2 regions of the Klebsiella sp. NPDC088457 genome follow, and region 2 is predicted to be linked to the other one. Evidence: predicted binding sites of a transcription regulator. Region 2 holds the regulator's gene; the other holds the start of a gene.

Region 1 (3,143 bases), on a different contig from region 2:
CAGACCCTGCGGGGTGATACCGTGCTCTTCGTTATAACGCTGCTGTTTCTCACGACGACGCTCGGTCTCACTGATGGCTTTCGCCATCGAGGCGGTGATCTTATCGCCGTAAAGAATCGCTTTGCCGTTGATGTTACGCGCCGCACGGCCAATCGTCTGAATCAGAGAACGTTCTGAACGCAGGAAGCCTTCTTTGTCGGCGTCCAGAATCGCCACCAGCGACACCTCCGGCATATCCAGCCCTTCACGCAGCAGGTTAATCCCCACCAGCACGTCAAACTCGCCAAGGCGCAGGTCGCGGATAATCTCCATACGTTCAACGGTATCGATATCCGAGTGCAGATAGCGCACGCGCTCGCCGTGCTCTTCAAGGTACTCGGTTAAGTCCTCCGCCATCCTTTTGGTCAAGGTGGTGACCAGCACGCGCTCGTTGATCGCGACGCGGATGCGAATTTCCGAGAGCAGGTCATCGACCTGGGTCGCCACCGGGCGCACCTCGATCAGCGGGTCAAGCAGCCCGGTCGGGCGCACCACCTGGTCGACCACCTCATCGCCGGATTTATCCAGCTCATAGGGCCCGGGGGTAGCCGAGACGTAAATCGTCTGCGGCGCCAGAGCCTCAAACTCTTCAAACTTCATCGGGCGGTTATCCAGCGCCGATGGCAGACGGAAGCCGTACTCGACCAACGTCTCTTTACGCGCCCGGTCGCCGCGGTACATCCCGCCGATTTGTGGGATCGTGACGTGGGATTCGTCGATCACCAGCAGCCCATCCGCCGGCAGGTAGTCAAACAGCGTCGGCGGCGGCTCGCCCGGCCCGCGCCCGGAAAGATAGCGCGAGTAGTTTTCGATACCGGAGCAGTAGCCGAGCTCGTTCATCATTTCGAGGTCGAACTGAGTACGCTGGGTCAGACGCTGCTCTTCCAGCAGCTTGTTGTTCTCCAGCAGCACCTTCCGCCTGTCGGCGAGTTCGACTTTAATCTCTTCCATCGCCTGCACGATCCGCTCGCGCGGCGTAACGTAGTGCGTTTTCGGATAGATGGTATAGCGCGGAATGGTTGATTCCACCTGCCCGGTGAGCGGATCAAAGAGCGACAGACGCTCAACTTCTTCATCGAACAGCTCGATACGCAGCGCGATATCGTCAGACTCAGCCGGGAAGACGTCGATGACTTCCCCCCGCACGCGGAAAGTACCGCGCTGGAAGGCCTGATCGTTACGGGTGTATTGCAGCTCCGCCAGACGGCGCAAAATCGCCCGCTGGTCAATCAGCATACCGGTCGTCAGGTGCAACATCATTTTCAGATAGAGGTCGGGATCGCCGAGGCCGTAAATCGCCGACACCGAGGCCACCACCACCACATCACGCCGTTCCAGCAGCGCTTTGGTCGCCGACAAACGCATCTGCTCGATATGTTCGTTCACCGAGGCGTCTTTCTCGATGAAGGTGTCCGAGCTCGGGACATAGGCTTCAGGCTGATAGTAGTCGTAGTAGGAGACGAAATATTCCACCGCGTTGTCCGGGAAGAACTCTTTCATCTCACCGTACAGCTGGGCCGCCAGCGTTTTGTTCGGCGCCAGCACCATCGTCGGACGCTGCAGGTCGGCAATGACGTTAGCGATGGTAAAGGTTTTACCTGAACCGGTTACCCCCAGCAGCGTTTGATGCGCCAGGCCATCTTCCAGCCCCTCTTCGAGGCGGCGAATAGCTTCTGGCTGATCGCCAGAGGGACGGAATGCGGAATGCAGCGTGAACGTTTTACTCATATCTCTGGCCCTGAAGAAGGATGACGCGCCTGGCCGTATGCGGCAGGTGTTTAATTCTACCCTCCACGCCAGCTTTTGCCAATAAATAACACTGGATATAAAACCAGTATCGCATTATTGTCTATACGCCATACCGGCGAGCGACCCATCGTTTTGGGCTAAAAACAGGCCGCCTTGCGGAATAATCCGCCAGTCAGTGGGGTTATCCCCAGAAAGATTTAGGATTTAACATTTGTCAAGCAGGGTAATGAATCTTTTATGGCAGCAGGTGACACTTTCCTTACAGCCATTGCTTTTATTCAACTAATTGATATTAAATGAAATTAAACAAAAGATGGGTTTCGCGCCAATTCAGCCGCAGGCCGCGTAATCTCTAGCTTACCGCAAGTTCTCTAACTCTAATGCACAAGGTTATCCACAGGAATAGTGGATAAGTCTCTGCAGGCCATGAGGTCTGCCACCCGGCAGAAATCGCCCGCCGGCAAAAATCGGCCGGCTAAAAAAAATTATCGAATTATTTTTGATATTTATCAGCTAAGGACGGCCACCTTTTTGTTGCTTTCTGCACCAAATTTCATGCGCTTTGGCACCGGGAAAGTGCAACCGCCTCGTTAACCCGCCGCTGTGATGCCCTGCGCCCCCTGTCTTTGCGAGAAAACACCGAAACATCTTTTTCCTGGCAAGAGATTTGCAGAATCTTCATGTCGCTCGCTATCCCCAAAAAGGAGAAAACGTCTATGTTGAGTCTACACGCAGTTAATCAGTACTACGGAAGTCAGCACACGCTATGGAATGTCGACCTTGAACTCCGGCCAGGGGAGTGCACCTGCGTGATGGGGCTGCAGGGGATGGGGAAAACCACGTTGGTAAACTGCATTACCGGGCATCTCCCGGTCGCCAGCGGCACGATGACCTGGCATGACATCGGGGCCCCGCCTTGCGATCTCACGCCGCTTTCCGCCCACTCCCGCTCGATTATTGGCATCGGCTACGTCCCGCAGGACAAGCGCATCTTTTCCCAGCTGAGCGTGGAGGAGAATCTGCATATTGCGCTGGCGGCCGGGGGGAACCCCGGCGCCGCGGTGAAGGGCGAGATTTACGATTTATTTCCCGAATTGTACGCTCTGCGCCAGCACAAAGGGGCGATGCTCTCGGAAGATGACCAGTACCAGCTGGCGCTGGCCCGGGCGCTGATTGTTCAACCGCGCCTGCTGATCCTTGATGAGCCTTCGCGCGGCAGCGGGCATCACTTCATGCAAAAGCTGGGGGACCTGCTGGTGCGGCTGAATCGCGATATCGGGTTAACGGTGCTGCTTGCCGAACAGCACCTGCCGTTTATTCGCCGGGTGGCGGACCGGTTCTGCCTGCTTCATCGC
Region 2 (3,143 bases):
CATGTTTGACAATCGCCAGCCCCAGACCGCTGCCGCCGGTTTGTCGTGACCGGGCTTTATCCACGCGATAAAAACGTTCGGTCAGCCGCGGAATATGCTCGGGCGCAATGCCCGGCCCGTTATCTTCAACGCTAAACAGCGCGCCATGCGGCGCCCGCTGCCAGCTAACGGTAATCTCCGTTCCTGCGGGGGTATGGTTAACCGCGTTATACACCAGGTTGGAAATCGCGCTACGCAGCTGCTCTTCGTTGCCCAACACCTGCAAGGATTCATCAACCAGGAAACGCAGCGTCTGCTTCTGCTGGCTGAGCGTCTGCGCTTCGCGCTCCACCACCCGCAGCATCATCGGCACGTCGATTCTGTCATTCATCGCCAGCACCGGCGCCGCTTCAATGCGCGACAGCGTCAGCAGCTGCTTGACTAACCCCTCCATGCGCTGGGTTTGTTCACGCATGGTATGCAGCGCTTTTTCGCGCGTTCCCCCTTCCAGCACCTGCTCCTGCATCATCTCCAGATATCCCTGCAGCACCGTCAGCGGCGTGCGCAGCTCGTGGCTGACGTTGGCGAAAAAGTTCCGCCGCGCGCCTTCGAGCTGATGCATCTGCGTAACGTCGCGCGCCACCATCAGCCACTGCTTGTCGCTGTAAGGCATCACGCGGATCTCGAGATGGCGAGCCGTATTCAGCACCAGATTGAGGGGTTTTGAGAAATCCCTGTTTTTGAGGTAGTTGGCGAATTCAGGGTAGCGCAGGAGATTGAGAATATTTTGTCCGCTATCGTCCGGCCAGCGCAGATTGAGGATCTGCTGCGCCAGACCATTACACCAGAAGATGGCCCCCTCCTCCGTCGTCAGCACCACCGCATCGGGCAGCGACTCGGCGCCGCTGCGAAAGCGTTTGATCAGACTTCCCAGCTCGCGTCGGCGCTTTTTATTGCGCATCTGCATCTGGTGGAGGCCGTAGAGCAACGGTTCCCAGCTGCCTCTTCCCGGCGGCGGGGTCATACTCCGATCGACCCATAGCCACCATGAAAGACGCAGCAGATTCCAGAAATGCCAGATAAGAAGCCCGGTCACTGCCGCCAGTAAAAACCACGGCAGATAACCCAATAATGCCCCGAGAATCAGGGCCGGGATACAACATAAGAAAAGCTCAAGCGCCAGCCTTTTCCATGACAGCCGTTCCAGCACGGTTCACACTCCTGTCGAGATTCAGAAACGGGCGGAGAAACGATATCCCGTACCGCGGACCGTTTGTACCATCCGGTCGTGGCCGCTATGTTCCAGCGCTTTGCGCAGACGGCGAATATGCACATCCACCGTTCTGTCTTCTACATACACGTTGGTTCCCCAGACGTGATTCAGCAGCTGTTCGCGGCTGTAGACGCGTTCCGGGTGGGTCATAAAGAAGTGTAATAATTTAAACTCCGTCGGCCCCATGTCCAGCGGACTTTCGCTGGTCATCACGCGATGCGATGAAGGATCGAGGCTCAGCCCCTGCATTTCAATCACTTCTTCCACCGCCATCGGCGAAATTCGCCGCATGACGGCTTTGATCCGCGCCACCAGCTCTTTTGGTGAGAAAGGCTTGGTAATGTAATCATCGGCGCCGGTTTCGAGACCGCGTACGCGATCTTCTTCTTCACCGCGGGCGGTCAGCATCACCACCGGAATATCACGGGTCATCGCTTCACGCTTGAGCAGCTTAATAAACTGCAGGCCCGATCCTCCCGGCAGCATCCAGTCGAGGAGAATCAAATCAGGCCAGGGTTCATTGAGTTGATTCACCGCGCTGTCATAATCTTCCGCCTCGACGGGCTGAAAGCCGTTTTGCTCCAGAACAAAGCAGACCATTTCGCGGATTGGAGCTTCATCTTCAACGACCAGAATTCTTCTCGCCATTATTTACCCTGTATTTTTTAGCCATCAGTATAGAGTGCGGCGTCATTATGCGTCAGTTTTGTGACAGATTTATGAAGAAAATGACCGTTTGATGATAGCGGATTTTGAATCATGACAAGGACTAACAACCGATCCTCGTGGTGTTAAGGGGGCAACCGGGGGATGACGCGTATATAATGCGCCCATGCTTTTTCGTTAGGGAAGAATTATGCGCATCATCCACACCTCCGACTGGCACCTTGGCCAGAATTTTTACAGCAAAAGCCGTGCCGCCGAACATTCGGCCTTTCTCGACTGGCTGCTGACCAGCGCGCAGGAACACGAGGTCGATGCCATTATTGTCGCTGGCGATATCTTTGATACCGGTTCGCCGCCGAGCTACGCCCGCGAACTGTATAACCGCTTTGTGGTCCAGCTGCAGCAAACCGGCTGTCAGCTGGTGGTGCTGGCGGGCAATCATGATTCGGTCGCCACCTTAAATGAGTCGCGCGATATTCTGGCTTTTCTGAAAACCACGGTGGTAGCGAACGCCGGCCATTCGCCCTTTATTCTGCCGCTGCGCGACGGTACCCCCGGGGCCATATTCTGCCCGGTGCCTTTCCTGCGTCCGCGCGAGCTGGTCACCAGCCAGGCTGGACACTCCAGCGGTGAAAAGCAGCAGCAGTTGCTAAGCGCCATCAGCGACTACTATCAACAGCAGTATCAGGAAGCCTGCGCCCTGCGCGGCGATCGTCCGCTGCCGATTATCGCCAGCGGCCACCTGACCACCGTCGGCGCCAGCAAAAGCGATGCGGTGCGCGACATCTATATCGGTACCCTCGATGCCTTTCCCGCCAGCCATTTTCCGCCTGCGGACTATATCGCGCTCGGCCATATCCACCGGGCGCAGGTGGTCGGCGGCAGCGAGCACATTCGCTACTGCGGTTCGCCGATCGCCCTCAGTTTTGATGAAACCGGTAAACCTAAAAGCGTCAACCTGGTGACCTTTAGCGCAGGACATCTGAGCGAGGTGCGTCCGCTGCCGGTCCCGGTCACCCAACCTCTGGCGGTGCTGAAAGGCGATTTCGCCAGCATCAGCGAACAGCTCGCTCAGTGGCGTGACGCCCCGCAACAGCCGGTCGTCTGGCTGGATATCGAAATCACCAGCGACGAATACCTGCATGATATTCAGCGCAAAATCCAGGCCCAGGCCGACGATCTGCCGGTCGAAGTGCTGCTGGTGCGCCGCAGCCGGGCCCAGCGC

The links. The regulator PhoB, encoded in region 2, activates phosphate uptake and scavenging genes when phosphate is short. The targets are predictions, from matches to a motif close to CTGTCATAAAACTGNCNNAT.
Region 1: the regulator PhoB is predicted to act here: its motif matches at 2,034-2,053, upstream of uvrB (excinuclease ABC subunit UvrB).

The regions. Positions count from the first base shown of each region.
Region 1 covers NZ_JBJDNH010000006.1:58,661-61,803, reverse strand. The annotation lists gene uvrB (excinuclease ABC subunit UvrB) at 1-1,767, opposite strand, end outside; gene ACI2JR_RS05660 (ABC transporter ATP-binding protein) at 2,505-3,143, shown strand, end outside.
Region 2 covers NZ_JBJDNH010000012.1:33,032-36,174, forward strand. The annotation lists gene phoR (phosphate regulon sensor histidine kinase PhoR) at 1-1,189, opposite strand, end outside; gene phoB (phosphate response regulator transcription factor PhoB) at 1,211-1,900, opposite strand; gene sbcD (exonuclease subunit SbcD) at 2,109-3,143, shown strand, end outside.